3 regions of the Pseudomonas sp. NUPR-001 genome follow, and region 1 is predicted to be linked to each of the others. Evidence: predicted binding sites of a transcription regulator. Region 1 holds the regulator's gene; each other region holds the start of a gene.
The links. Region 1 encodes sigma-54, which starts transcription at its own class of promoters, with help from an activator protein. Its sites were predicted from a motif close to ANTGGCATNNANNTTGCTNT; they were not measured.
Positions count from the first base shown of each region.

Region 1 (9,860 bases):
CGATGCAGTAGTAACCGTTGTCCTCCAGAACTGCGAGGGCGGTGCTCTTGCCGGAGCCGGATCGGCCACTGACGATAATTAGGCGCATAGTTTAAAGCCCGTTTTGTGCGTCCAGTACAACCTGGTACAGGGCTTCACTGCTATCGGCGGCACGCAGCCGGTCACGCACGACCTTTTGGTCAAGCATGCTGGCAATTTGGCGCAAAAGCTCAAGGTGCGCATCGGTGGCCGCTTCTGGAACCAGCAGGACAAACAGCAAATCGACCGGGGCGCCATCGATGGCGTCGAAGTCGATCGGTGCATCCAGGTGCATCAGGGCGCTGATGGGGGATGAGCAGCCTTTGAGGCGGCAATGTGGAATGGCAATGCCATTACCAAAACCAGTCGACCCGAGTTTCTCCCGGGCAACCAGGCTTTCAAAAACGTCTTGCATCTCCAGGTCCGGGGCTTCCCGGTTGATCAGCGTGGCGATTTCCTGGAGTACGCGCTTTTTACTGCCACCCGGCACGTTCACCAGGGAACGGCCGGGGGTCAGGATGGTTTCAAGTCGGATCATGGATGAGGGGGATCAGCGGGCCGCTGCACCTTGCAGCAGGCTTTGCTGTTTTTCCTTGTGTTTTTTCAGTTGGCGGTCGAGCTTGTCGGTCAAGGCGTCGATCGCTGCATACATGTCTGAGTGTTCGGCATTTGCAACCACTTCGCCGCCGGGAATAAACAGCGTCGCTTCAATTTTCTGCTGCAGTTTCTCGACCTTCATGATCACCGTTACGTTGGTGATCTTGTCAAAGTGTCCTTCCAGCCGCTTCAGTTTCTGTTCGACGTACTCGCGCAGCGGTTGGGTGACTTCTACATGCTGTCCACTGATATTGACTTGCATACAGCTTCTCCTTTGTTGCCCGTGCATAAGAGGCAGGTGTTGCGCCTGCCACTGAACTGCGGTGGTTATCTCAGGGGCTACATCAGTCGCTTGCGTTCACTCGACGGTGCGATGCCGAGGGACTCGCGGTACTTGGCGACGGTGCGACGGGCTACCTGGATACCTTGTGCCTCCAGTAAACCAGCGATCTTGCTGTCACTCAATGGCTTTTTCTGATTTTCCGCAGCAACCAGTTTTTTGATGATCGCGCGGATCGCTGTAGACGAGCATTCACCGCCTTCGGAGGTGCTCACGTGGCTGGAGAAAAAGTACTTCAGCTCGTAAATTCCGCGCGGGGTATGCATGTATTTCTGGGTGGTGACCCGGGAAATGGTCGACTCGTGCATGCCCACCGCTTCAGCGATGTCGTGCAGCACCAGCGGCTTCATGGCTTCGTCGCCATGGTCGAGGAACCCGCGTTGGTGCTCGACGATCTGGGTGGCGACCTTCATCAGGGTTTCGTTGCGGCTTTGCAGGCTCTTGATGAACCAGCGGGCTTCCTGCAACTGGTTGCGCATGAAGGTGTTGTCGGCGCTGGTGTCGGCGCGGCGGACGAAGCCGGCGTACTGCGGGTTGACCCGCAAGCGTGGCACGGCTTCCTGGTTGAGCTCGACCACCCAGCGCTCGCTGTCTTTGCGCACGATGACATCGGGCACCACGTACTCAGCTTCACTGGATTCGATCTGCGAGCCGGGGCGTGGGTTGAGGCTCTGAACCAGTTCGATGACCTGGCGCAGCTCGTCTTCCTTGAGCTTCATGCGGCGCATCAGCTGGCTGTAGTCGCGGCTGCCGAGCAAGTCGATGTAGTCACGTACCAGGCGCTGTGCCTCGGCCATCCACGGGGTGCTGGCGGGCAGTTGGCGCAGTTGCAGCAGCAGGCATTCGCTGAGGTTGCGGGCGGCGACGCCGGCAGGCTCGAATTGCTGAATGCGGTGCAACACCGCTTCAACTTCATCGAGCTCGATATCCAGTTCGGGGTCGAACGACTCGCAGATTTCCTCGAGGGTTTCGTCGAGGTAGCCCTGGTTGTTGATGCAGTCGATCAGGGTGACGGCAATCAGCCGGTCAGTGTCGGACATCGGCGCCAGGTTCAACTGCCAGAGCAGGTGGCTTTGCAGACTCTCGCCCGCCGAAGTACGGGTGGTGAAGTCCCACTCGTCATCGTCGTTGCTGGGCAGGCTGCTGGCGCTGGTCTGGTAGATATCTTCCCAGGCGGTGTCGACCGGTAGCTCGTTGGGAATGCGCTCGCTCCATTCGCCGTCTTCCAGGTTGTCCACGGTTTGCGTGGTTTCCTGGAAGCTGGTGTCCTGAACTTCGGCAACAGGCTTGTTCTCGGCGTTGTCGGCCATCGGGTCGCTGTTGTCGAAGTCGTCGCCGTCTTCCTGACGTTCGAGCATCGGGTTGGATTCCAGCGCTTCCTGGATTTCCTGCTGGAGGTCCAGGGTAGACAGCTGGAGTAAGCGGATGGCCTGTTGCAACTGCGGGGTCATCGTCAGTTGCTGGCCCATTCTTAGGACGAGCGATGGTTTCATGGCAGGGGCTTAACACCTTTGTCGCCGGCGCACATGCGCCATCCACTACTAGGGCACCGAAGCGCCAATTTTAAGCAAGTTATATGCCTGAAATTGGAGCGTTTGCCTAGGGTGCTGTAACAATTAAGCCGGTTTTCACCGGGCCAGCCACCCAAGGCAAGCGCTGTGTCGCTTCGAACTTACAAGCGGAACTCGTGGCCCAGATACACCTCTTTGACCAGGTCGTTGGCCAGGATGGTTTCTGCATCGCCTTCGGCAATCAGCTGACCATCGTTGACGATGTAAGCGGTTTCGCAGATATCCAGCGTCTCGCGGACGTTGTGGTCGGTGATCAGTACACCGATGCCCTTGGCCTTGAGGTGGTGGATGATCTGCTTGATGTCGCCAACCGAAATCGGGTCGACACCGGCAAAGGGTTCGTCGAGCAGGATGAACTTCGGCGCAGTGGCCAGGGCGCGGGCGATCTCCACGCGGCGACGTTCGCCGCCGGAAAGGCTCATGCCGAGGTTGTCGCGAATGTGGCTGATGTGGAATTCCTGCAGCAGGCTTTCCAGCTCCTTGCGACGCCCGGCGGTATCGAGATCTTTGCGGGTTTCGAGGATCGCCATGATGTTGTCGGCAACCGACAGCTTGCGAAAGATCGACGCTTCCTGAGGCAGGTAGCCGATGCCAGCACGGGCGCGGCCGTGCATGGGCTGGTGGCTGACATCCAGGTCGTCGATCAGGACGCGGCCCTGATCGGCCTGAACCAGGCCGACGATCATGTAGAAGCAGGTGGTTTTGCCGGCGCCGTTAGGGCCGAGCAGGCCGACGATCTGGCCGCTGTCGATCGACATGCTGACATCGCGGACCACTTGTCGGCTCTTGTAGCTCTTGGCCAGGTGCTGGGCTTTGAGGGTCGCCATTTACTCGGCCTTCTTCTTCGGCTGGATCACCATGTCGATACGCTGACGTGGGGTGGTGACGTTACCGCCACGACCGGCAGTCGCTACCTGGGACTTGGTGTTGTAGACGATCTTCTCGCCTTCGGTGGTATTGCCTTCATTGACCACTTTGGCGCGGTCGGTCAGCACCACCAGGTCTTTTTGCGCCTGGTACTGGATGGTAACGGCATAGCCTTGCATCTTGTCTGGCTTGGCAGCGCTCTGTTGCTGCTCGAAGTAGGCCAGGTTGCCCACCGAGGTCACCACGTCGATGTCGCCGGATTCGGCGCGAGTGATGGTTACGGTGTTGCCTTTGATCATCATCGAACCCTGGGTGATGATGACGTCGCCGGTGTAGGTGGCAACCCCTTTCTTGTCATCCAGGTGCGCGTTGTCAGCCTGAATGCGGATAGGCTGGTCGCGGTCGTTCGGCAGGGCCCAGGCGCTCGCGCTTCCCAGTGCTGCGCTCAGGCTGAGCAAAAAGGGGAGGGTTTTAACGAGCCTCATACTGTCCTCTTACGTTGGACAGCAGGTCCATCCTGCCGTCTTTCAAATACGCTTTCATTCCGTTGCCCGTAGTTACGCCGTCGGCGCCGTCGATTCTAACGGCTTGCTCGGTTTGCGCATATTGCTTCTGCGGGAACACCGTCATCCGGCTGGTGGTAATGATCATGGTGCGGTTTTTTTCGTCGGTGCGGGCAACCCGCACAGAATCGATCAGTTCCACTTCTGAGCCGTCAGGGTTGACCTCACCTTTCTCGCTTTGCACATGCCAAGGGTAGGTGGTGCCACGGTACATTTGCAGGTCGGGCTTGGTCAGCAGGGTGACCTCGCTGACCATCAAATGCTCCACTTTGTCGGCGGTCATTTCGTACTGCATTTTGCCGTCAGGCAAAAACTGCACGCTGTGGGCGTTGGTGGCGTAATAGTCGATGGCCTTTTCGTCGACACGGGCTACCGGCTTGTCGAGAAAGCTTTCAGGGCCGATGTTCCAGTAGCCGACTGCCACCAGCAAGGCGGTAATCACACTGAACAGCGCAATGGTGCGGATTTTTTTACTGAACATGTGTCGCTCTACAGGTAATTGGCGTTGGCCGCGTCGAGATTGCCCTGGGCTTGCAGGATCAACTCGCAGAATTCGCGGGCGGCGCCTTCACCGCCACGGGCCTGGGTGATCCCGTGGGCGTGCTCGCGGACAAAGGCTGCAGCGTTGGCCACGGCCATGCCCAGGCCAACGCGGCGGATCACCGGCAGGTCTGGCAGGTCGTCGCCCAGATAGGCAACCTGTTCATAGCTTAGGTTGAGTTGGCCGAGAAGCTCGTCCAATACCACCAATTTATCTTCACGGCCCTGATACAGGTGGGGGATGCCGAGGTTCTTGGCGCGGCGCTCGACCACCGGGGTCTTGCGCCCACTGATGATTGCCGTGGTTACGCCCGAGGCCATGAGCATCTTGATGCCCTGGCCGTCGAGGGTGTTGAAGGTCTTGAATTCGCTGCCGTCTTCGAGGAAGTACAGGCGGCCATCAGTCAGTACGCCATCCACGTCGAACACAGCCAGTTTGATGGCCTTGCCGCGCTGGAGCAGGTCGTGGCTCATTTACATCACTCCCGCACGCAACAGGTCGTGCATGTTCAGGGCGCCAACCGGGCGCTCGTCCTTGTCGATGACCACCAGTGCGCTGATCTTGTGGTCTTCCATGATTTTCAGGGCTTCGGCGGCAAGCATTTCGGCGCGGGCGGTTTTGCCATGCACGGTCATGACCGCTTCGATCAGGGTGCTGTGCACGTCGATATTGCGGTCCAGGCTGCGGCGCAAGTCGCCGTCAGTGAAGATCCCGGCCAGCCGTCCGTCGGCTTCGACCACAACCGTCATGCCCAAACCTTTGCGGGACATTTCAAGTAGTGCGTCTTTGAGCAGGGTGCCGCGTTGCACCTGAGGCAGTTCATCGCCAGCGTGCATGACGTTCTCGACCTTCAGCAGCAGGCGGCGGCCCAAGGCGCCGCCCGGGTGCGAGAAGGCGAAGTCTTCAGCGGTGAAGCCGCGTGCTTCGAGCAGGGCAATCGCCAGGGCGTCGCCCAGTACCAGCGCAGCAGTGGTCGAGGAGGTCGGTGCCAGATTCAATGGGCAGGCTTCCTGGGCGACGCGCGCATCAAGGTTGACCTCGGCGGCTTTGGCCAGCGGCGAGTCAGGGTTGCCGGTCAGGCTGATCAGCTGGATGCCGAGGCGTTTGATCAGCGGCAGCAGGGTAACGATCTCGTTGGTCGACCCGGAGTTGGACAGGGCAAGAATGACGTCGTCGCGGGTGATCATGCCCATGTCGCCATGGCTGGCTTCGGCCGGGTGAACGAAGAAGGCCGGTGTACCGGTGCTGGCCAGCGTCGCGGCGATCTTGTTGCCGATATGCCCGGACTTGCCCATGCCGACCACCACGACCCGGCCTTTACTGGCCAGGATCAGCTCGCACGCCTTGACGAAATCGGCGTCGATGTGGGCAAGCAAGCCCTCAACCGCTTCAAGTTCGAAACGAATGGTGCGCTGCGCGGATTGGATCAGGTCGCTGGATTGGCTCATGTCGAAAATCGGATTGCCTGATGAAAAGGCGGCGATTATAGCGGTAATGCGCAAATCCCTCACCTTGTGATTGTCATACAGTCGCCGAGCAACCTTAACCCAGCCTGAACAAGCACTGCGCTGGCCTTGGGGCGCTGCTATCAGCGATGGTATAGTTCGCCGCCTGTTCGGCCCGCTCAGGGCGTGCGTGTCTCCATGAAGGGGGCGCGCGTCTGAGTGAGAAGGCTGCATTGCAAGGAGTCTAGATGAGCGTTGATAACGCCTACGCGGTCGAGCTGAAGGGTGTGACCTTCAAGCGCGGTTCGCGCAGTATCTTCAATAATGTCGATATTCGCATTCCCCGCGGCAAGGTCACCGGCATCATGGGACCTTCCGGGTGCGGCAAGACCACACTGTTGCGTCTGATGGGCGCACAGTTGCGCCCGTCCAGCGGTGAAGTCTGGGTGGCCGGGCAAAATCTGCCTGCGCTGTCGCGCAGCGACCTGTTCGATGCACGCAAGCAGATGGGCGTGCTGTTCCAGAGCGGTGCGCTGTTCACCGACCTGGATGTGTTCGAGAACGTCGCGTTCCCGCTGCGGGTGCATACCCAGCTGTCCGATGAAATGATCCGTGACATCGTCTTGATGAAGCTGCAGGCCGTGGGCTTGCGCGGTGCCATCGAGCTGATGCCAGACGAATTGTCCGGTGGCATGAAGCGCCGCGTAGCGCTGGCCCGGGCCATTGCCCTGGACCCACAGATCCTCATGTACGACGAGCCCTTCGTTGGCCAGGACCCGATCGCCATGGGCGTGTTGGTGCGCCTGATCCGCCTGCTCAACGATGCCTTGGGCATTACCAGCATCGTGGTGTCTCACGACCTGGCCGAGACCGCCAGTATTGCTGACTACATTTATGTGGTCGGCGATGGTCAGGTGCTGGGGCAGGGCACGCCGGACGAGTTGATGGGCTCCGATAACCCGCGCATTCGCCAATTCATGAAAGGCGACCCGGATGGCCCGGTGCCCTTTCACTTTCCTGCGCCGGATTACCGCGCCGATCTTCTGGGGAAGCGTTGATGCGCAGAAAATCCTTACTCGAACGCATTCGTCGCTTCGGCCGCTCGGCCATTGACGTGCTGGCCGTGCTCGGCCGTTCGTTCCTGTTCCTGTTGCACTCGCTGGTCGGGCGCAGCGGGACCGGTGGCGGCTTTCAATTGCTGGTCAAGCAGCTGTACTCCGTCGGTGTGTTGTCGCTGGCGATCATCGTCGTTTCCGGGGTGTTCATCGGTATGGTGCTGGCCCTGCAAGGGTTCAGCATCCTGACCAAGTACGGCTCGGAACAGGCCGTCGGGCAGATGGTTGCGCTGACCTTGCTGCGTGAGCTGGGGCCGGTGGTTACCGCCTTGTTGTTCGCCGGGCGTGCCGGTTCGGCATTGACCGCCGAGATCGGCAACATGAAGTCCACCGAGCAGTTGTCCAGCCTGGAAATGATCGGTGTCGATCCACTTAAATACATCGTTGCGCCGCGCCTGTGGGCCGGTTTCATCTCGCTGCCGTTGCTGGCGCTGATTTTCAGCGTGGTCGGTATCTGGGGTGGCTCGTGGGTGGCGGTGGACTGGCTGGGCGTTTATGAAGGCTCGTTCTGGGCGAACATGCAAAACAGCGTGTCGTTCACCGACGATGTTCTCAATGGCGTGATCAAAAGCCTGGTTTTTGCCTTTGTTGTTACCTGGATTGCCGTATTCCAGGGGTATGACTGCGAGCCCACCTCAGAGGGGATCAGCCGTGCCACCACCAAGACCGTGGTCTATGCCTCATTGGCAGTTCTGGGTCTGGACTTTATTCTGACCGCCTTGATGTTTGGAGATTTCTGATGCAAAACCGCACCCTGGAAATCGGTGTCGGCCTGTTCCTCCTGGCCGGGATACTGGCGCTGATCCTGCTGGCCCTGCGCGTCAGCGGCCTGTCGGCAAGCCCGAGCAGCGATACCTATAAAGTTTATGCAAACTTCGACAATATCGCCGGTTTGACGGTCAGAGCTAAAGTGACCATGGCCGGTGTGACCATCGGCAAGGTCACGGCCATCGATCTGGATCGTGATACCTACACCGGTCGGGTGACGTTGCAGCTGGAAAAACGCGTAGACAACCTGCCTACCGACTCCACTGCATCTATCCTCACCGCTGGGTTGCTCGGCGAGAAGTACATTGGTATCAGCGTGGGCGGAGAAGAATCGATGCTCAAGGATGGTGCAACCATCCACGACACTCAGTCGGCGCTGGTGCTGGAAGATCTGATTGGCAAGTTCCTGCTCAATACCGTTGGCAAAGAAGCTAAATAAGGAGTTTCCATGATTTCTATCCTGCGACGCGGCTTGCTGGTACTGCTGGCTGCATTGCCGTTGGTGGCTGGCGCAGCTGCCCAGTCGCCCAAAGAAGTGATTCAGGGCACAACCAACCAGTTGCTGGCCGACCTCAAGGCCAACAAGGAGCAATACAAGGCCAACCCAAGTGCCTTCTATGAGGCCTTGAACAACAACCTCGGTCCGGTGGTGGATGCCGATGGCATCTCGAAAAGCATCATGACCGTGAAGTACTCGCGCAAAGCCACTCCGGAGCAGATGCAGCGCTTCCAGGAGAACTTCAAGCGCAGCCTGATGCAGTTCTATGGCAATGCCTTGCTTGAGTACAACAACCAGGGCATCACCGTGGGCAACGCCAAGGCCGATGGCGAGGACCGTGCCAGCGTCGATATGACCGTCAAGGGCAACAATGGCGCTATCTACCCGGTTTCCTACACCATGACCAAGCTCAATGGTGAGTGGAAAGTGCGTAACGTCATCGTCAATGGCATCAACATCGGCAAGCTGTTCCGTGACCAGTTCGCCGATGCCATGAATCGCAATGGCAACGACCTGGACAAGACCATCGACGGTTGGGCGGGCGAAGTGGCCAAGGCCAAGGAAGCCGCCGAGAAGCAAGAGCAATGAGTCAGAGCAGTGTGGCGATGACCGAGCCAGGCCTGCTGAGCCTGGCCGGAGTGCTCGACTACCGCAGCGGGCCGGTATTGCGCAAACAGGGCCAGGCCTTGATCGCGTCGTGCAAGGCCGCAACCCTGGTGCTTGATTGCGCGCAGGTAGAGAAGTCGAGCAGCGTTGGCCTGTCCTTGTTGCTGGCATTCATGCGTGATGGCAAGGCGGCTGGCAAGGCGGTCGAGGTGCGCGCCATGCCGCAGGACATGCGCGAAATCGCTGAGGTTTATGACCTCGAAGAAGTGCTGGCCGGTCAATGACCACCAGCAAGTAACTGGCCCCTCCGTCAGAGTCTCCGTTTACGGGGTTCGCAGGCGAGGGGCTTTTTTGTATGATGGCCGACCCGCGCGCACTGGGCGCCGATTGAGGTTGAGCATGCAGGCCGTAGAAGTTAAGAACTTCCTTGAAGAAAAGTTGCCGGGAACCCGGGTCGAAGTTGAAGGCGAAGGCTGCAACTTCCAGTTGAACGTGATCAGCGACGAGTTGGCGGCCCTGAGCCCGGTCAAGCGTCAGCAGCAGATCTATGCTCATCTTAATCCGTGGATCACCGATGGCAGCATCCATGCGGTAACCATGAAATTTTTCAGCAGCGCAGCCTGGGCTGAGCGCAACTGAGCCTAAATTGGCGGCGAGACAGAAATGGATAAACTGATTATTACTGGCGGTACTCGTCTTGATGGCGAAATCCGCATTTCCGGTGCCAAGAACGCGGCCCTGCCGATTCTGGCCGGTACCCTGCTTTGCGATGGCCCGGTAACGGTCGGCAACCTGCCGCACCTGCACGACATCACCACCATGATCGAACTGTTCGGGCGCATGGGCATCGAGCCTGTGATCGACGAAAAGCTCGCCGTAGAGATCGACCCACGCACCATCAAGACCCTGGTCGCGCCGTACGAGCTGGTG
Region 1 covers NZ_CP197353.1:4,870,476-4,880,335, reverse strand. The annotation lists gene rapZ (RNase adapter RapZ) at 1-88, opposite strand, end outside; gene ptsN (PTS IIA-like nitrogen regulatory protein PtsN) at 92-556, opposite strand; gene hpf (ribosome hibernation-promoting factor, HPF/YfiA family) at 569-877, opposite strand; gene ACP6KB_RS22340 (RNA polymerase factor sigma-54) at 955-2,448, opposite strand; gene lptB (LPS export ABC transporter ATP-binding protein) at 2,628-3,353, opposite strand; gene lptA (lipopolysaccharide transport periplasmic protein LptA) at 3,354-3,878, opposite strand; gene lptC (LPS export ABC transporter periplasmic protein LptC) at 3,865-4,437, opposite strand; gene ACP6KB_RS22320 (KdsC family phosphatase) at 4,446-4,970, opposite strand; gene ACP6KB_RS22315 (KpsF/GutQ family sugar-phosphate isomerase) at 4,971-5,945, opposite strand; gene ACP6KB_RS22310 (ATP-binding cassette domain-containing protein) at 6,191-7,000, shown strand; gene mlaE (lipid asymmetry maintenance ABC transporter permease subunit MlaE) at 7,000-7,797, shown strand; gene mlaD (outer membrane lipid asymmetry maintenance protein MlaD) at 7,797-8,264, shown strand; gene ACP6KB_RS22295 (MlaC/ttg2D family ABC transporter substrate-binding protein) at 8,274-8,912, shown strand; gene ACP6KB_RS22290 (STAS domain-containing protein) at 8,909-9,214, shown strand; gene ACP6KB_RS22285 (BolA family protein) at 9,330-9,569, shown strand; gene murA (UDP-N-acetylglucosamine 1-carboxyvinyltransferase) at 9,594-9,860, shown strand, end outside.

Region 2 (9,860 bases), 550 kb from region 1:
GTCGGTGGCAATGTCGTCGGCACGTACCATGCCGGCGATGCGCACCAGCTCGTCGCCGGTGTTGAGGGTCAGCCACTTCTCGCCGCGTACGGCAATGATGCCGTTGGGCAGCACATCGGCAACGGTCACAGTGATCGAACCGGTCAGGCTGTTGCCCTGCCCGGCTTTACTGTCGCCCTTGGTCGCACGGTCGCCGCTGTAGCCGGCACTCAGGCTCAAGTCGCCATCACTGAACGGGTTGTTGGTGGTCATCGACGAGCCGAACAACGAGGTCAGGCCGATGTCGGCCTTACTGTTCTTGGCGATTTGCGAGTTGGCGTTCTTGCTCGCCTGAGTACGTTCATTCAGGGTGATGGTGATGATGTCACCGACCCGGAACGCCTTGCGGTCGCTGTACAGGTTCTGATCGAAACCGGCCTGGTAGATCGAGCCGTTGTTGGCCGCCGCCGGTAATGGCGTGCGTGGCAATACCGGCGCGTAGTACGGATCATTGGGCTTGGGCGTCGGCGCAACGCAACCGGCCAGCACGGCGATCCCACTCAGGGCTAGTACAGAAAACAAACGACTCATGACTCTGACCTCACGGTGTAACAGGCGCCGATCAAGCGACCCTCAAGACTTCACTTACAGGTTCTGGGTAACGAACGAGAGCATCTGGTCGGCGGTGGAAATGACCTTGGAGTTCATTTCGTAGGCACGCTGGGTGGTGATCATGTTGACCAGTTCTTCCACAGTGCTGACGTTGGAGTTTTCCAGGGTCTGCTGTTGCACCACACCAAAACCGTTGAGGCCCGGGGTACCGACCTGGGGCGCGCCACTGGCGGCGGTTTCCAGGAACAGGTTGCCACCCACGGCCTGCAGGCCGGCCGGGTTGATGAAGTCGGCGGTCTGGATGTTGCCGATCACCTGGGCGGCCGGGTTGCCAGCGGTGGTGATCGAAACGGTGCCGTCACGGCCCACGGTGAAGGTTTGCGCTTCTGGCGGAACCACCACGGCAGGCTCCAGGGCAAAGCCACTGGCGGTGACGATCTGGCCGTCGGAGTTCAGGTGGAAGGTACCGTCACGGGTGTAAGAGACGGTGCCATCAGGCTGCAGGATCTGGAAGAAACCACGACCATCAACCGCCATGTCCAGCGGGTTTTCGGTGGTTTGCAGGCTGCCGGCGATAAAGCTCTTCTGGGTGCCGACGATGCGCACACCGGTACCGGTTTGCAGGCCCGAAGGCAGCTCGCTGTCCTGGGTCGATTGCGCGCCCGGCTGACGCTGGGTCTGGTAGAGCAAGTCCTGGAACTCGGCACGATCACGTTTGAAGCCCGTGGTCGAAACGTTGGCCAGGTTGTTGGAAATGACAGTCAGGTTTTTGTCCTGTGCGGACAGACCGGTTTTACTGACATAAAGTGCTGGAAGCATGCCGTTCTCCTCGCGCGCCTGTATTCCGGCGCTACGCCTGTGTGATTAGCCGATCTGCAAAACCCGAGCCATGGCTTCATCGCCTTCTTTGGCCGTGGTCATCATCTTGACGTGCAGTTCGAATTGCCGAGACAGCGCCAGCACCGAGGTCATTTCCTCGACGGCATTGACGTTACTGTTCTCAAGGAAGCCCGACACCAGCTTGACGTTGGCATCGGCCGGCGCCGGTTGGCCGGTGGTGGTATGAATCAGACCGTCCGGGCCTTTGGTCATGGTCTTGAGATCAGGATTGACCATCTTGATCCGGTCAACTTCAGCCATCACCCGCGGGCCTTCGCCCATGGCGCGAATGGAGATGGTGCCGTCTTCACCGACCTCGATCTTCTGCTCTGGCGGTACGGCAATCGGCCCGCCGTTGCCCATCACCGGCATACCGTTGCCGGCACGCAGCACGCCCAAGGCGTCGATGTTCATGCTCGCGGTACGCACGTAGGCTTCGCTGCCGTCGGGTGCTTGCACAGCGATAAAGCCGTCGCCACCGATGGCCACGTCGAGGTCACGGCCGGTTTCCATCAAGGAGCCCGGGGTGAAATCGGTCGCTGGGCGCTCGGTCATGGCATAGGCGCGCGCCGGAAAGCTGTCACCGAACACCGGCATCGAACGCGCCTGCTCCAGGTCACGCTGAAAACCGCTGGTAGAAATGTTCGCCAGGTTGTTGGCATGAGCCTTTTGCGCCAGCGCGTTCTGGCTGGCGCCGGTCATGGCCACGTAAAGCATCTTGTCCACAGGATCTCCTCTGCACGAACCCTTGTCGCGCTGCCACCTTGACAAGCATTAAGCAATTATCGAACCAGAGCGGGCAAAGCCCCGTAATCCGGGGCCTTGAGGAAGGACGCCAGGCATCTGCCGTCAGTTTGTCGGCGAACTGTTGCCGCCAGCGGCAATGGCCGCCTTACCAGGTGCGGCAACCGGCGTTGTTATACGGCCCCGAATGGCGCACCCAGCCCTCGCCGGGATCGATCTGCGAACACATGAAGCGCCCGGTTGCCACGCTTTGCCACTGATACCAGGGCGCAGGCGCCGCGTGCGCGGCGAACACCAGCAATAGCCCCGCCAAAATGACCCAAGCCTTCACCCCAACCTCCCGACATCCTCCCCCGGTAGGAGCGGGCTTGCCCCGCGATGCGATGTGACTGACCGCTCGCTATCGCGGGGCAAGCCCGCTCCTACCAGGGGTGAAGCAAAACAAAAAAGCCCCTGCAGGCAGGGGCTTGGTAGCGTGCAACCTATCAAGTCATCTGAATGATGGTTTGCATGATGGTGCTTTCGGTGGAGATGGTTTTGGCGTTGGCCTGGTAGTTACTCTGCGCCTTGATCAGGTTGACCAGCTCACCGGTCAGATCAACGTTGGAGTCTTCCAGCGCGCCGCCATAGATCTTGCCCATTGTGCCGGTGGCCGGCTCACCAACGATTGGCACACCCGAGGCATACGACTCAGCCCAGGCAGTGCCACCCACAGGCGTCAGGCCCTGAACGTTGGCAAAGTTGGCAATCGCCACCTGACCAATCACTTTGTCCTGGCCGTTGGTGAAGTTGGCAAACAGGTTACCGCTCTGGTCGACGGTCAAGCCGCTGAGCTCACCGGTGGCATAGCCGTCCTGGTTTTTCGCAGTGGTGGCCGAGGCGGCGTTGTACTGAGTGGTCGCCAGCATATCCAGGGTCACGCCGCCCACTTTGGCGGTGGCGCCATTTTCAACCCAGTTGCCTGCCGCGTTTTTCTCGGCCGGCTTCCAGCCCGCGAGCTGGAAGGTCTTGGTATCGGTAATGGTCAGGCCACCGGTAACCGGGCCGGCAGTCATGGCGGCGGTATCGAGGCTGCCATCGGTCTTGAACGGCAGTTTGTTCACCAGCGGCGTGGTCAGCGACGGATCAGCCGGGTTGCGACCGTCAATGGTGGTGTACATGGTCCAGGAGTTGGTACCGGCATCTTTGACGAAATACTGGTTCATCTGGTGGGCATTGCCCTGACTGTCATAGACGTCGGTGTTGAAGGTGTAGTTGTAGCTACCGACTTCACCTGGGTTGAACGGCGAAATCTTTGGCTCGACGGCACTGGAGTTCAGGTTCAGGGTTTCACTGATCCGCCCGGTTGGGTTCGGCGCGAGGTTGGAGGTGTCGATCTGCAGATCGGTGAGCACACCCTTGACGACCTTGCCGTCGCCATCAACACCATAACCCTGCAGCTTGGCTCCTTGAGCGTTAACGATGTTGCCTGCTTTGTCGCTATAGAACGCACCGGCACGGGTGTAGACCTTGGTGCCGTTGTCGCTCATGGCGAAGAAGCCGTTGCCATCGATCGCCAGGTCCAGGCTCTGACCGGTGCCGCTGAAGTTACCCTGGGTGAACATCTGCGACACGGCGGCGGTGGTCACGCCGCTGCCGATAGTCGTGCGACCGCTGGTACCGCGAATCGACGAGGCATACTGGTCGGCAAATTCGGTGCGCGACGATTTGAAGCCAGTGGTGGCAACGTTGGCAATGTTGTTGCCGGTTACGCCCAGGGCTTTGTTTGCTGCGTAAAGTCCGCTCAGACCGATATTGAAAGACATGTGCTCACTCCTGCCGCTGTATCGGCCCTAGATTCCAATGGATTGAATTTTCGACAGCCCGATGCTGCCGAGCCCAGCCAGGTTCAGCATCATCTCCGAACCGTTGCTGCCCATGGTTACGCTGCTGACCGAAGCCGGCAGGTTGGTGGTCATCGTTTTCGCTACACCATCGATGGTGCCCGAGGCCTTGAAGGTGTAGGTGCCGGCCGGTGCTACTTCGCCGTCACTGTCCTTGCCGTCCCAGGTGAAGTCGACCTTGCCGCCCTTCTGGCTACCCAGTTCGAGCGTACGCACCAGGTCGCCGTCACTGTTATAGATACCGACGGTGGTCAGGGTGCTGGACGAAGTCAGGTTCATCGACCCCTTCATCTCTTTGCTGGTATCGACCACTGCTTTGTCGGTTTCTACCACCACATTGCGACCCACCAGCGAAGACGCCTGCAGGGCAATCGACGACAAGAATGCACCACCGATAGTGGCGACCGATTCATTGAGGGTCTGCATGCTTTCCAGGCTGCTGAACTGCGCCAACTGCGCAACGAACTCGCCGTTCTCCTGAGGATCGAGCGGGTTCTGGTTCTTCATCTGCGTTACCAGCAGTTGCAGAAACGCATCTTTACCCAAGGCGCTGCCGGCGTTACCGGTATTGGGGTTATTACCCGTGGTCTCAGGCTTTTGCAGCGACTGCAACACCGCATTGCTGACACCTGCGGTCGTGTTGGTTGTGGTCATACGCCTACTCCTGTTACTGACCCAGGGTCAGGACCTTCTGCATCATGGTCTTGGCCGTGTTCATCAACTCGGCGTTGGTCTGGAACGAGCGGCTGGCCGAGATCATGTCGGCCATTTCTTCGACCACGTTGACGTTCGGGTAGTAGACATAGCCGTCTTTGTTCGCAGCAGGATGGTTAGGCTCGTAGCGCGCCTCAAGGTTGCTTTGATCCTCGACCACACCCAGCACCTGAACGCCCTGCCCGGCTGCGTCCTGATCCTGGAACAACGACTGACTGACACCGCCCTGGGCTTGCTGGAAGGTGGTGGCAAATACCGGGTGACGTGCGCGGTAGGTCTGATCGATGCTCGAGGACACCGTCTCGGCGTTGGCAATGTTCGAAGCGACGGTGTTCAGACGCGTGGTCTGGGCGCTCATGCCGCTACCGGCAATGTTGAAGACACTGGCGAGGGACATGACTTACTCTCCGCGCAGGGCCGATACCAGCCCTTTGAATTTACTGTTGAGCAGCGTAAAGCTGGCCTGGAAACCCACGGCGTTTTCCGCATAGCTCGATTGCTCAAGCTGGGCATCAACGGTGTTCTGGTCGATCGACGGCTGCATCGGCGTGCGGTACTGCAGGGTCTCATCACCCATGCTCAGCCCTTCGGCTTCGATGTGCCGGGCGTTGGTCCGGTCCAGCGCGAAATGGCCCTTGCTGGTCTGCTCGGCCTGGGCGGCCAGCACCGAAGCGAAGTCCATGTCACGCGCCTTGTAGTTCGGCGTGTCGGCGTTAGCGATGTTGTTGGCCAGCACCTCGGCGCGCTGAGCGCGAAAGCCCAGTGCCTTTTCGTGAATGCCAAGCGCTTTGTCGAAGCTGATGCTCATGTCGGGGAAACCTTCGAAGGTTTTTCGTTGACTGAGCTAGAGCAAGAGCCATGCCAAAAAACAAAACCCCGTAAATACGGGGTTTTAAGGGGATTGCCGGTGGCGGCAATGCCAGAAAAGCGGCAAAGGCTTTCCGCCGGGCGCCAGCAAAGCGGCAATTGCCGCCTACTGTGGGAGCGGGCTTGCCCCGCGAAGCGATGTGTCAGGTCAATCGCTATCGCGGGGCAAGCCCGCTCCTACAGGTTATTTGGCTTGGTAGATGATGCCTGGGCTGCACTGAACCATCTGGTAATGATCCGGCAAACCGTTGAGCGCCTCGGAAGCGCCAAGAAACAGATAACCACCCGGTTTCAGCGTGCTATGAATGCGCAGCAAAATGTCTTTCTTGACCTGAGCCGAGAAGTAGATCAGCACGTTGCGGCAGAACACGATGTCGAACTTGCCCAGGCTGGCGTAGCTATCAAGCAGGTTGAACGAGCGAAATTCCACCCGGCTGCGAATCGGCGCCTTGACCGCCCAACGCCCTGGCGCTTTCACATCGAAGTAACGCTGCAGGCGCTCCTGCGATAAGCCACGGGCAATCGCCAGGCTGTCGTACTCACCGGTTTTGCAGTTGGTCAGCATGGCCCCCGACAGGTCGGTGGCAACAATCTGCGCGCCCATCTTCAACTGGCCAATGTTGCTGCGCTCGAACTCGTCGATCGCCATGGAAATCGAATACGGCTCCTGCCCCGACGAACAAGCCGCCGACCAGATGCGCAAGCGCTGGCCAGGGTTGGCTTTGATCTGCTCAGGCAAGACCTTGTTCTTCAGCACTTCAAACGGGTAGGTGTCGCGAAACCATAGGGTTTCGTTGGTGGTCATGGCGTCCACCACCTGCTCGCGCAAACCGCTGCGCGGCTGGCTTTGAATGCGCTGTACCAGTTCGGTCAGGGTTTTGATGCCCTGCTGCTCCATCAGCTTGTTGAGACGGCTGGAGACCAGGTACTGCTTATTTTCGCCCAGCAGGATGCCACAGGCTTTTTCCAGGAAGACCCGGAACTGTTCGAAATCCAAATTACCCGTAGACAATGGTGCCGCCTCTTAAATCATGTGAACCGCCAGGGGTTACCCCCTGGCCGTTAGTGCGTGGCCTTGATGCGATCGACGACGCGCTGAGCGAGGTCGTCGGGCTTGAACTTGGCCAGGAAATCATCCGCCCCGACCTTCTTGACCATCGCCTGGTTGAACACTCCGGAGAGCGAAGTATGCAGGATGATGTGCAATTTTTGCATGCGCGGGTCGCTGCGGATCTCGGCCGTCAGGGTGTAGCCGTCCATCTCCGGCATCTCGATATCGGAGATCATCATCAGGAATTCTTCTTCCGGACGCTTGCCCTCATCGACCAGCTTGCGCAGGTATTCGAGCGCCTGGCGGCCATCGTTGAGCGCCACCACTTCCACCCCGACCGTCTGCAGGCAACGACTGACTTGCTTGCGCGCCACCGACGAATCATCGACCGTCAGCACCCGCAGCAGTACCGCCTTGTCCTGCACTTCGGCATCCACCACACCCGCAGAGATCGACTCGGAGGTTGGCGCGACTTCGGCGAGGATCTTCTCCACGTCGATGATCTCGACCATCTTGTTGTCGACCCGGGTCACGGCGGTCAGGTAGTGATCGCGGCCAGTCCCCTTGGGTGGCGGATGGATCTCTTCCCAGTTCATGTTGACGATGCGTTCCACCGAGTGCACCAGAAAACCCTGGGTCTTGGTGTTGTACTCGGTGATGATCACGAAGCTCTTGCTGACATCTTCACTCAGACCGGGCATACCGGTCGCCATCGCCAGATCGAGGATCGGGATGGTTGCCCCACGAATATTCGCGACACCGCGCACTACCGGGTTGGACTTGGGCATCACCGTCAAGGGTGGGCACTGCAGCACCTCCCGCACCTTGAACACGTTAATCCCGTAGAGCTGCTCGCCATTGAGGCGGAACAACAACAGCTCCAGACGATTCTGTCCAACCAGTTGCGTGCGCTGGTTCACCGAATCCATTACACCCGCCATGCCAGACTCCTTCACCAAACGCTTCAAGCTTTGTACCCAGTGTCGGCACGCGCTTTGCTTTTTTTAATCGTATGAACACGAAAACGACATTTTTCCGACGCCTGACCTGCCCGCTGCCCGGCCTCCTTGCTGCGCTGTGCTTGCTGGTCCCTGGCGTTCGCCCTCTGGCTGACACTTTTACCTTGCCTGAACAGCTTATCGGTGTCACCCAAGGGTTTCTTGAATTCACCGTGGAAGACTACCTGGCCAGCAGCCAGACCGAAGGCCGCTACGAGATTCAGGTCAACACCCTCGACCCGCGCCTGCGCATGCCGCTGTGCGACCGGCAACTGGATGCCTCGCTGGAAAGCCCGGCACAACCGTTGGGCCGTGTGACGGTGCGAGTACGCTGTGAAGGCACGTCGCCCTGGACAGTTTTTGTTCCCGCCCAGGTACGCCTGTTTCGCAATGTCGTTACCGTGGCGCGCCCACTCAAGCGCGAAAGCATTGTTGGTGAGCAAGACGTCATCCTGCGCGAACGCGATGTCGGCCTGCTCAACCAGGGGTTTCTCAGCAGCCTTGATCAGGCCGTCGGACTCAAAGTCGTCCGACCGACGGTCATGGATCAGGTGCTGACCCCGCAACATCTGGAGCAGGCTGAAGTGATCCGCAAGGGCGACCAGGTGGTGATTACCGCGCGCAGCGGCACCCTCAGCGTGCGCATGCCTGGCGAAGCCTTGAGCAAAGGCGGCCAGAGCGAGCAGATCCGGGTACGCAACCTCAATTCCAAACGGGTGGTCAAGGCCAGGGTAACCGGGCCGGGACAGGTCGAAGTGGCCATGTAAACGAGGAAACCGAGAAGAACGCTAGCGGTCAGGAACTGCTTTTCCTAAACTGTGTCCATTGGGTGCCCCGAACGTAGTGCGCAGTTTGTAGATATTTGCGCCTAAAGTTTCTTTCGGTTTGGCCGAAAACAAGGCAAGCGTCCCTATACCCAGAGGTTTTCTGATCATGGTCATCGACTTTAGTCGTTTGAATAACTCTCCGTCGGTTGCCGGCGTGCGCACTGGCAACAGCCAGGAAAGCACCGCCAGCAACACCGCAGCCAAGGCCGACAGCGTCAGCCAGGCCGGCACCAGCGGGGAAACCGTACACCTGAGCCACGAGGCCCAGCAGTTGCAAAAGGTCAGCGATAAGCTGCGCGACCAGCCCGTTGTCAACAGCGCCCGCGTGGCGGAGTTGAAACAAGCTATCGCCGACGGCAGCTACCAGGTCGACAGCAGTCGTGTCGCCAGCAAACTGCTTAATTTCGAAGCCCAGCGCTAGCCCCTGGCGCGCTGACTTCAGGACGCTTGAACCAAAGAGCCAGCTATGCACGACACTACCTTGCTGCAATTGATCGAAGACGATTTTGCGCCAGCGCAACAAATGCTTGAATTGCTGCAGACCGAAGCAATCGCCCTGCTCGGTCGCGACATGCCACTGCTGGAAACCCTGCTGGCACGCAAGCAATCGCTGGTTATTCTTCTCGAACAGCAAGGTCGGCGCCGCAGTCAACTGCTCGCCAGTCTCGGCTTGAGCCAGGACCGCGAAGGCGTACAGCAGTTGGCCAGCCAGTCGCCAGTGGGCGAACGCCTCCTGCAGCAACTCGATGCGCTGAGCAAAATGCTCGCCGATTGCCAGGTGATCAACGAGCGCAACGGCCGCTCGATCCAGCTTCAGCAAAGCAGCACCGCCAACCAGATCAGAATCCTCATGGGCGGCGAATCACCGTCGCTCTACGACGCTCGCGGGTCGACCTCCCCTCTTGCCAAACCTCGGGCGCTCAGCCAGGTTTGATTCCCTGTATCAAGGCACGGAACATACTGGCAAAATGCCGTTACTTGCGTGTGCCGTTTTTGCCTGGAGATTGATTACCCGTGTTCAATGAAGCAGAAGCTCCGCAGCCGCCAAAGGTCCTGACTACTCCTTTGGAAATTGCCGCTAACTTGCGGTCGCTACAAGAGAGCCATGACCCGTTAATCATCACGTTCCACGAGCGCAGCCAGCGCTTCCAGAGCTATGTGGTTGAAGTCGACCGCGAAAACAATCGCCTGGCGTTCGATGAAATGATCCCCCGCGATGGTGAGCGCTACCTGGAAAACGGCGAACCGTTCCGGGTCGAAGGTTTTCATGATGGTGTGCGCATTGCCTGGGAATGCAACACCGCCT
Region 2 covers NZ_CP197353.1:4,323,000-4,332,859, forward strand. The annotation lists gene flgH (flagellar basal body L-ring protein FlgH) at 1-570, opposite strand, end outside; gene flgG (flagellar basal-body rod protein FlgG) at 625-1,410, opposite strand; gene ACP6KB_RS19690 (flagellar basal body rod protein FlgF) at 1,456-2,196, opposite strand; gene ACP6KB_RS19695 (hypothetical protein) at 2,363-2,545, opposite strand; gene flgE (flagellar hook protein FlgE) at 2,700-4,019, opposite strand; gene ACP6KB_RS19705 (flagellar hook assembly protein FlgD) at 4,047-4,751, opposite strand; gene flgC (flagellar basal body rod protein FlgC) at 4,765-5,208, opposite strand; gene flgB (flagellar basal body rod protein FlgB) at 5,212-5,619, opposite strand; gene cheR (protein-glutamate O-methyltransferase CheR) at 5,863-6,690, opposite strand; gene ACP6KB_RS19725 (chemotaxis protein CheV) at 6,741-7,670, opposite strand; gene flgA (flagellar basal body P-ring formation chaperone FlgA) at 7,742-8,494, shown strand; gene flgM (flagellar biosynthesis anti-sigma factor FlgM) at 8,661-8,975, shown strand; gene ACP6KB_RS19740 (flagella synthesis protein FlgN) at 9,021-9,488, shown strand; gene ACP6KB_RS19745 (flagellar brake protein) at 9,569-9,860, shown strand, end outside.
Region 2: flgB (flagellar basal body rod protein FlgB) is a predicted target of sigma-54. The motif match lies at 5,658-5,677, and genes of this name have one in related genera.

Region 3 (9,860 bases), 3.0 Mb from region 1:
GCGGCGTGTACAGAGGCCGTTGCGGTGTAGCAGAACAGGTTGAGGAAACGCTTGCCCGCCGCCTCACGCTGGATGCGCATGCGCATCGGCCGGTGGTCGAGGAACAAGCCGGTGTCCAGGTAATCGGTGAGGTTGACCAGCAGTTTGACACCGCCCTCGCTGACTTCGAGGAATTGCCCCTGAGTGCTCTGGCGTTCGTACTGACGGGTGCCGCTCTGGCGTTCACGGCGCTTGACCACCACCCGGCTCTGGTCGATACCCAATGCCTGGGGAATTGCAGCCAAGGCATCGAACAAGCGAGCCTGGGCCTTCTCCGGGTCGACTGAACGCGGAGCGGCATATTCCTGCACGTGCACCCAGTCCTGATACAGATCGATTGCCAGGGCGTACTCCGGCATATCGGCGTCATACAGGCGATAGCAGCTGACCTGCTCGCGCTTGGCCCATTTGCCCAGCTGCTTGAGGTTCTTTTGCAAACGGTTGGCGAACATCTGCCCGCCTTCACTCAAGCGTGCCGGTTCACTGGCCACTGCTGCAGCACTGCGCGGGGTGTCATTGCCCTGGGCGTCACGCTCAGGCTGACGGCGTTCGCCAGTGACAAACTGGTCCGGCTGCACTTTGATCAGCAACAACTTGCACGGCAGCGCGCCGTTCCAGAACGCGTACTGCTTGTGACTGCGAATGCCCATGCGTTTGCCCAGGTCCGGAGCACCGGTAAACACCGCCGCCTCCCAGTTCAGGCACGATTGACGCAAGCGCTCGCCGAGGTTCTGGTAGAGGTAGAGCAGGCTGGCTTCATCACCCAGGCGCTCGCCGTAGGGTGGGTTGCAGATCACCAGGCCTTTCTGGTTCTGGTCAGGACGCGGCTCAAAACTGCCCACTTCCCCTTGATAGATCTTGACCCAGTCACTGAGCCCGGCACGTTCGACGTTGTTGCGACCCGGCTGGATCAACCGTGGGTCGGCCTCGTAGCCACGGATCCACAACGGTGGCCGGGCAAGCCCCGCCTGCGCCCGCGCCTGGGCCTCATCGTGCAGCTTGCGCCACAGCGCCGGCACATGGCCCAACCAGGCACTGAAGCCCCAGCGCTCACGCTTGAGGTTAGGGGCGATGTCGGCAGCAATCATCGCTGCCTCCACCAAAAAGGTGCCCACACCGCACATCGGGTCAGCCAGCGCACCGCCTTCAGCGGCAATACGCGGCCAGCCCGCACGAATCAGCACGGCGGCGGCAAGGTTTTCCTTGAGCGGCGCGGCGCCTTGCTGCAGGCGGTAACCGCGCTGGTGCAAGCTGTGCCCGGAGAGGTCCAGCGACAGGATGGCTTCGCCTCGATCCAGGCGCAGGTGCACGCGCAGATCCGGATTGAGCTTGTCGACCGACGGGCGCTCGCCTTCACGGGTGCGCAGCTTGTCGACAATGGCATCCTTGACCTTGAGGGCACCGAAATGGGTGTTGTCGATGCCGGAGCCGTGGCCGCTGAATTCGACAGCCAGCGAGCCACTGGCTTCCAGATGGTCTTGCCACTCCACCTCGTGCACGCCGTCGTACAGGTCGTCGGCGTTCTTCATGTTGAAGCGCTTGAGCACCAGCAACACACGGTTGCCCAGGCGTGACCATAGGCACAAGCGGTAGGCAGTTTCCATGTCGGCCGAGCCGCGGATGGCCGAGGTGTGTTCACGCACCTCTTCAAGGCCAAGGCCACGCGCCTCTTCGGCAAGCAGGCTTTCAAGGCCTTTGGGGCAGGTTAGGTAGAGTTCGAAACGGTCCGACATGTGGTATCCAGTGCCTTGAGCAATAAGTGGAGGGCAAGCGCATTGCCTTCCTGTGTTTAATCGAGCGCCGTTCCAGCGAGCGCTCGAATGGCACTGCAAGCGTGCCGGGCCACCCGGGCATCCAGACCTTTTGCCAGGGGCAGAAACGTCTTTGATTACCGGGCAGAATGAAAATTTCATGACGAGCCGGGTGAAAAATGACCCTTCGTCGTATTGACAGCCTTGTTACAAATTATCACCAGGCAATGGCCAAGTGACTTCAACGCCGATCAAACCCTGATCATAGCGGGCTTTTCGTCCCGTCCTGGGCCGAAGCATTTATTTACTTATCCTTTGACCCTAGGAAAGGTTACGCCCTTATGACAAAACGATCATTCACACTGTGTCGTGCATTGGTTAGAACTCATCTCAGGTTGTCACCGCAACGGGGCAACACTTCTGCTCGCCACGCCGGCAGCGAGCGCACACCGGCAGAACGATTCTGCCCGGCCTCAGACGAGGCCGACGGGACATTACAGTCAACAAGTGAGGGCAACACCCTATGAGAAGACTTAAGCGTGATCCGTTGGAAAAAGCATTTACACGAGGCTACCACTATGGGGTTGCCGGCAAATCCCGCGAGCTTTGCCCTTTTACTCTACCGTCGGTACGCCAAGCCTGGATTAACGGCTGGCGCGAAGGACGTGGCGACAACTGGGACGGTATGACCGGCACTGCGGGTATACACAGACTCAACGAACTTCACGCCGTTGGCTGAACGAGGATCTGAATTCATTCACCATGCGCGCCCCATCCGGGCGGCGGGCTAAGGCCCAGGGGCCCCTTCAAGGGGCCCTTTTTTATCCCTGCGATTCAGCGCCCCATGGCAGCGATGGCATCTACCGACTCACGGATCAGCGCCGGGCCCTTGTAGATGAAGCCCGAGTAGATCTGCACCAGGCTGGCGCCAGCGGCGATCTTCTCAGCGGCATGCTTGCCCTCGGTGATGCCACCGGCGGCAATGATCGGCAGTTTCCCACCCAACTCAGCCGACAGCACCTTGACGATATGGGTGCTCTTTTCCAGCACCGGCGCACCGGACAAACCACCAGCTTCATCACCATGTGGCAAGCCTTCGACCCCTTCGCGACCGAGGGTGGTGTTGGTGGCAATGACTGCATCCATGCCCGATTCGATCAGCGCCGCGGCTACCAGAGCGGTTTCTTCGTCGCTCATGTCGGGGGCAATCTTGATCGCCAGGGGCACGTGCTTGCCATATTGCCCAGCCAGTTGCCCGCGGCGCTCAGCCAGGGCATCGAGCAACTGCTTGAGCGAATCGCCGAACTGCAGGCTGCGCAGGCCCGGGGTATTGGGCGAGCTGACGTTGACGGTGATGTAGCTGGCCTGGTTATAGACCTTGTCCAGGCAGATCAAGTAGTCGTCTACTGCACGCTCGACCGGGGTGTCGAAGTTCTTGCCGATATTGATGCCCAACACACCACGGTACTTGGCCGCCTGCACCCGGTTGAGCAGGTTGTCCACACCCAGGTTGTTGAAGCCCATGCGGTTGATGATCGCCTCTGCCTCGGGCAGACGGAACAGGCGCGGCTTGGGGTTGCCAGGCTGAGGGCGCGGGGTGACCGTGCCGATTTCGACAAAGCCGAAACCCAACTGGGCAAAACCGTCGATGGCCGCGCCATTTTTGTCCAGGCCTGCCGCCAGGCCAACCGGGTTGGCGAACTCCAGGCCCATTACCGTGACCGGCAACGAGGCCGGGGCCTTGGTCAGCAGCCCGTTCAAACCCAGACGGCCACCGGCGCCGATCAGGTCAAGGGACAGGTCGTGGGAGGTCTCCGGGGAGAGCTTGAACAACAGCTGGCGGGCCAGGGTATACATGGGCGGGCTTAGCTCGACGTGAGTGAGGGGGCGATTATATAGACGGCGCGGTCCGGGGGACAGCGCCGCCTTGGCATATGGGTTGCTTTGTTGACCTGTAACACCGGCTCCGCACGCGACCCGGCCCGCCCTCCGACACAGGCGCGACACTGTGAACAACGACACCCCCACCACCCCACTGGCCTGGGTCAACGGCAGCGATGCGCCGGAAAAGCACAGCCTGAACATCGGCTTCATGGCGTTGAGCGACTGCGCCTCCGTGGTCGTCGCTGCGACCCAGGGCTTCGCCCAGCCCTACGGCCTGAGCCTGAACCTCAAGCGCCAGAGTTCCTGGGCCGGCCTGCGCGACAAACTGGTCAGCGGCGAGCTGGATGCTGCCCACTGCCTGTACGGCCTGGTTTACGCCGTGCACCTGGGGATTGGTGGTACCGGCGCAACGGATATGTCCGTGCTGATGGGCCTGAACCAAAACGCCCAAGGCATCAATCTGTCCTCTGCCCTGCAGCGCAAAGGCGTGACCCGCCCTGAAGCGCTGGAGCGTTTCGTGCACCAAAGCGGCACAAAACTCACCTTCGCCCAAACCTTTCCGACCGGCACACATGCCATGTGGCTGTATTACTGGCTCGCCAGCCAGGGCATCCACCCGCTCCATGACGTCAACAGCGTGGTTGTGCCCCCCGCGCAAATGCTCACCCATTTGCAGGCTGGGCGCATCGACGGTTTCTGCGTTGGCGAGCCCTGGTCAGCCGATGCGATCGAACAGGGCCAAGGTTTTACCCTGGCCACCAGCCAGTCAATCTGGCCTGATCACCCGGAAAAAGTCCTTGCCTGCACGCGCAGCTTTGTCGAGCAGTACCCCAACACCGCCAGGGCGCTGATCAAGGCCATCCTCGCCGCCAGCCGGTTCATTGAGCAGAGCCCGGAGAATCGCCGCAGCACCGCGCAATTGCTCAGCGGCAAGGCCTACCTGAACAGCCCACTGAACAGTATCGAACCGCGCCTGCTCGGCCATTACCACGACGGTCTGGGCAATCACTGGCACGACCCGCATGCCTTGCGCCTGCACGACCATGGCCGGGCCAACCTGCCTTACCTGTCTGACGGCATGTGGTTCATGACCCAGTTCCGCCGCTGGGGCCTGTTGCGCGAAGACCCTGACTACCTGGCCGTGGCCAGCCAGGTGCAACAATTGGCCCTGTACCGTGACGCCGCCACTGCCATTGGCGTGCCCTGCACAGAACAAAACATGCGCCGTAGCCAACTGATCGATGGCCGCTACTGGGACGGTAGCGACCCTGCCGCTTACGCCCGCAGCTTCGCCCTGCATGCGCTGGCCGAAACGCCCGCTGCCCTTGCCCGTCGCTGATAAGGAGACGCCCCGATGCTGCGAATCCTGTTGATCGATGACACCGAGAAAAAAGTCGGGCGCCTGAAGGCCGCACTGGTTGAAGCCGGCTTTGAAGTGATCGAGGCGTCAGGGCTGACCATCGACCTGCCAGCCCGCGTCGAATTGGTGCACCCAGACGTAGTGCTGATCGATACCGAGTCACCGGGCCGGGATGTCATGGAACAAGTGATCCTGGTCAGCCGCGACCAACCGCGCCCGATTGTCATGTTCACTGACGAGCATGATCCAGGCGTAATGCGCCAGGCGATCAAGGCCGGGGTCAGCGCCTACATCGTGGAAGGCATCCATGCCGCGCGCCTGCAGCCGATACTCGACGTGGCCATGGCGCGCTTTGAAAGCGACCAGGCACTCAAGGCCCAACTGCAAGCACGCGACCAGCAACTGGCCGAACGCAAGCGCATCGAGTTGGCCAAAGGCCTGCTGATGAAAATGAAAGACTGCAACGAAGAGCAGGCTTACACCTTGATGCGCCGCCAGGCCATGAGCAAACAGCAGAAACTGATCCAGGTCGCCGAACAGATCATCGCCATGAGCGATTTACTCGGCTAACGCCTGTAGGAGCGGGCTTGCCCCGCGATAGCCAGCGTTCAGGCACACCGCAATCGCGGGGCAAGCCCGCTCCCACCGTGGACTCCCAGACGTTCTGGCCCGGGTTTTGCTGAGCATTGAGTACAGGTAGCCAACGGCGGTTGCCCCCTTACACGACAAAGACGTCGCACTCCCCTCGCAGCAGCGAGCCGGATGGCGACGTCTTTTTCGTTTCTTCCCCTTGGGTGTAACGCTTAACGAGGTGTTCGATGAATACGAGTTTCTGGAAGTCCGGGCATATCCCCACGCTGTTCGCCGCCTTTCTGTATTTCGACCTCAGCTTCATGGTCTGGTACCTGCTCGGCCCCATGGCGGTGCAGATTGCCACCGACCTGCAACTGACCACCCAACAACGCGGCCTGATGGTCGCCACGCCGATTCTGGCCGGTGCCATCCTGCGCTTTGGCATGGGCATTCTGGTGGATCGCCTGTCACCGAAAACCGCCGGCCTGATTGGCCAGGTGATCGTCATCATTGCCCTGTTCTGCGCCTGGAACCTGGGGATTCACAGCTATGAGCACGCCTTGTTGCTCGGGGTGTTCCTCGGCGTTGCCGGTGCCTCCTTCGCCGTGTCTCTGCCACTGGCTTCGCAGTGGTACCCCGCGCAACACCAGGGCAAGGCCATGGGTATCGCTGGCGCCGGTAACTCCGGCACCGTGTTCGCTGCCCTCCTGGCACCGGTGCTGGCTGCCAGCTTTGGCTGGAACAACGTGTTCGGCTTTGCCGTGATCCCACTGGTATTGACCCTGGTGCTGTTCGCCCTGCTGGCACGCAATGCGCCACAACGCCCAAAACCCAAGGCCATGGCCGACTACCTCAAAGCCCTGGGAGATCGCGACAGCTGGTGGTTCATGTTTTTCTACAGCGTCACCTTTGGTGGTTTCATCGGCCTGGCCAGCGCCCTGCCCGGCTACTTCAATGACCAGTACGGCCTGAGCCCGGTCACCGCAGGCTATTACACCGCCGCCTGCGTATTCGCTGGCAGCCTGATGCGCCCACTGGGTGGCGCCCTGGCCGATCGCTTCGGGGGCATCCGCACGCTGCTGGCAATGTATACCGTCGCCGCGCTGTGCATCGCCGCAGTCGGCTTCAACCTGCCCAGCTCGGTCGCGGCCTTGGCCTTGTTCGTCAGCGCCATGCTCGGTCTTGGTGCGGGTAACGGCGCGGTATTCCAGCTGGTGCCGCAACGCTTTCGTCAGGAAATCGGGGTCATGACTGGCCTGATCGGCATGGCCGGCGGGATCGGCGGCTTCCTGCTTGCTGCAGGCCTGGGCGCCATCAAGCAGCACAGCGGCGACTACCAACTGGGCTTGTGGTTGTTCGCAAGCCTGGGCGTGCTGGCCTGGTTCGGCCTGATTGGCGTCAAACAACGCTGGCGCACCACCTGGGGCTCGGCTGCAGTCACCGCAGCACGGGTCTGAGGCCGCACCATGAGCCTGCAACTGAGCTTCGCCCAAGCCAGCGCCACAGGGCCGCGGGAAGAGAACCAGGACGCCTTGCGCCTGGTAACGCCAAACCCGGAGCTGGCCGCCAGCAAAGGCTATCTGTTTGCCCTCGCCGACGGCGTCAGCCAATGCGCCGACGGCGGCCTGGCAGCGCGTGCCAGCCTGCAGTCGCTGGCCTTGGACTATTACGCCACGCCACCGACCTGGGGCGTGGCCCAGGCCCTAGACCGCCTGCTGCTGGCGCAGAACCGCTGGTTGCGCGCCAATGGCGGCGGTCAACCCCTGCTCACCACCCTCAGTGCCCTGGTGCTGCGCGGGCGGCGCTTCACCCTCGCGCATGTCGGCGACTGCCGGATCTATCGCTGGTGTGCAGGCCAGTTGCAGCGCATCAGTGAAGATCATGTCTGGGACCAACCGGGCATGCAGCATGTGCTCAAACGCGCCCTGGGCCTTGATCAGCACCTGCAGGTCGACTATCTGGAAGGCGACCTGCACGCCGGAGAATGTTTCGTGCTGCTCAGCGATGGCGTCTGGGCCAGCCTCAGCGAGTCGCAAATCAGGGCGGTGCTGCGTGAACAGATCGACCTGCAGGACGCAGCCCAGACGCTGGTCAGCTCCGCCCATCACAGCGGCAGCCAGGACAACGCCAGCGCCCTGCTGGTGCGCATCGACCACCTGGGCGAAAGCAACCTCGGCGACTCGCTGGCGCAGTTGCAGCAATGGCCGCTGCCGGATACCTTGCGCAACGGCCAATCCATCGACGGCTGGAGCGTGGCGCAACTGCTCAATCAAAGCCGGCAATCACTGCTCTACCGCGTCCATGACCACCAGCAAATCGCCTGGCTGTTGAAGACCCTGCCCACCCCACGCGAGAACGAACCGGGCGCAGTGCAAAGCCTGCTGCTCGAAGAATGGTTCTTGCGCCGGGTTGCCGGGCGCTACTTCCCGGAAGTACACCCAGCCAGTCAACGCCAGCACCTGTACTACCTGATGCGCGAATACCCAGGACAAACATTGGCGCAGTTGTTCCAGCGTAATGGCCCGCTCCCCCTGGCGCAGTGGCAATCGTTGGCCCAACAGCTGTTACAGGCCGTGGGCCTGCTGCACCGGCGCAACATCCTGCATCGCGACATCAAGCCGGAGAACCTGCACCTGGGTGATGACGGCCAACTGCGCCTGCTGGATTTTGGCTTAGCCTTCTGCCCCGGGCTCTCTGAAGACCGCGCCCATGAACTGCCGGGCACTCCGTCATTCATTGCCCCGGAAGCCTTCGACGGCGAGCCGCCCAGCGCCCAACAGGATCTGTACAGCGTAGGCGTCACGCTGTTCTACCTGCTGACCGGCCATTACCCCTACGGCGAGATCGAAGCGTTTCAACGCCCACGTTTCAGCCAACCGGCCAGCGCAGCGCGGCACCGTCCCGACCTGCCCGAATGGCTGGAACACAACCTTGAGCAAGCACTGCTTGCCGACCCGCAACAACGTTTTGAAACCGCCGAACAATGGCTTTTGCTGCTGGAACAAGGCGAACGCCAGCACCTGTCAGTCCGCCCTCGCCCGCTACTTGAGCGCGAACCGTTGAAGGTCTGGCGTGGCCTGGCGCTCATGTCGCTGTTACTCAACCTGATCCTGCTGATCTGCCTGCTAAAAGGCTGACAGCGCCCTTTGCCGATGAGGAAAACCCGATGAATGCAAAAGTCTGGCTGATAGGTGCTGGTCCTGGCGACCCGGAGCTGTTGACCCTCAAAGCCGTCCGCGCTTTGCACGAAGCCGACGTGGTGCTGATCGATGATCTGGTCAACCCACAAATACTCGCCCACTGCCCTCAGGCGCGGGTCATAGCGGTCGGTAAACGCGGTGGCTGCCGCTCCACACCTCAGGCCTTCATCCAACGCCTGATGCTGCGCTATGCCCGCCAGGGCCGTTGCGTGGCGCGACTCAAAGGCGGTGACCCGTGCATTTTCGGGCGTGGCGGTGAAGAGGCGGCCTGGCTGCAGGCTCACGGCATTGAAACCGAACTGGTCAACGGCATTACCGCAGGGCTGGCCGGTGCCACTCAATGCGGCATTTCCCTGACCTTGCGTGGAGTTAGCCGCGGCGTAACCCTGGTTACCGCACACACCCAGGATGACAGCCCGTTGAACTGGCAGGCGCTGGCTCAGGGCAAGACCACCTTGGTGGTGTACATGGGCGTCAGCAAACTCGGTGAAGTCCAGCAGGGTCTGCTTGCTGGTGGCCTCGCGGCGGACACGCCAGTGGCGATGATCGAGAACGCCTCCCTGCCCCAGCAACGCGAACAGCGCAGCACGCTACTGCACCTGTGTGAAGATGCCGCGCGCTTTGAGCTGCGCAGCCCGGCGATCCTGGTGATCGGTGAAGTGGCTGCCGAGCAGGCACTTACTCAGCTCACTGCTGCAGGCTTTTCCCGGTAGGAGCGGGCTTGCCCCGCGATAGCGATCTTTCAGCCACATCGCCTCGCGGGGCAAGCCCGCTCCCACTGGTAGGGTCGGATGCAGGGTTCCTTTTGCCAAGACAAAAGGGGCCAGCCCAGCCACCCCATCGAATGGATAAGCCCACAGCCCTCAAAGCCAAAGCCAATCCATAAAGCAAAAAAAAGCCCGGCCTAAGCCGGGCTTTTCTGTAGAGCGCTTACCAATTACTTGGCTTGAGCTTCTACTTGTGCTTCTACGCGACGGTTAACAGCGCGACCAGCGTCGGTGGCGTTGTCAGCAACCGGACGGGTTTCACCGTAGCCAACCGACTCAACACGGC
Region 3 covers NZ_CP197353.1:1,822,260-1,832,119, reverse strand. The annotation lists gene rlmKL (bifunctional 23S rRNA (guanine(2069)-N(7))-methyltransferase RlmK/23S rRNA (guanine(2445)-N(2))-methyltransferase RlmL) at 1-1,772, opposite strand, end outside; gene rmf (ribosome modulation factor) at 2,314-2,529, shown strand; gene ACP6KB_RS08485 (quinone-dependent dihydroorotate dehydrogenase) at 2,625-3,647, opposite strand; gene ACP6KB_RS08480 (CmpA/NrtA family ABC transporter substrate-binding protein) at 3,799-5,013, shown strand; gene ACP6KB_RS08475 (ANTAR domain-containing response regulator) at 5,029-5,604, shown strand; gene ACP6KB_RS08470 (nitrate/nitrite transporter) at 5,853-7,064, shown strand; gene ACP6KB_RS08465 (protein kinase domain-containing protein) at 7,074-8,744, shown strand; gene cobA (uroporphyrinogen-III C-methyltransferase) at 8,774-9,520, shown strand; gene ACP6KB_RS08455 (OmpA family protein) at 9,745-9,860, opposite strand, start outside.
Region 3: ACP6KB_RS08480 (CmpA/NrtA family ABC transporter substrate-binding protein) is a predicted target of sigma-54. The motif match lies at 3,717-3,736, and genes of this name have one in related genera.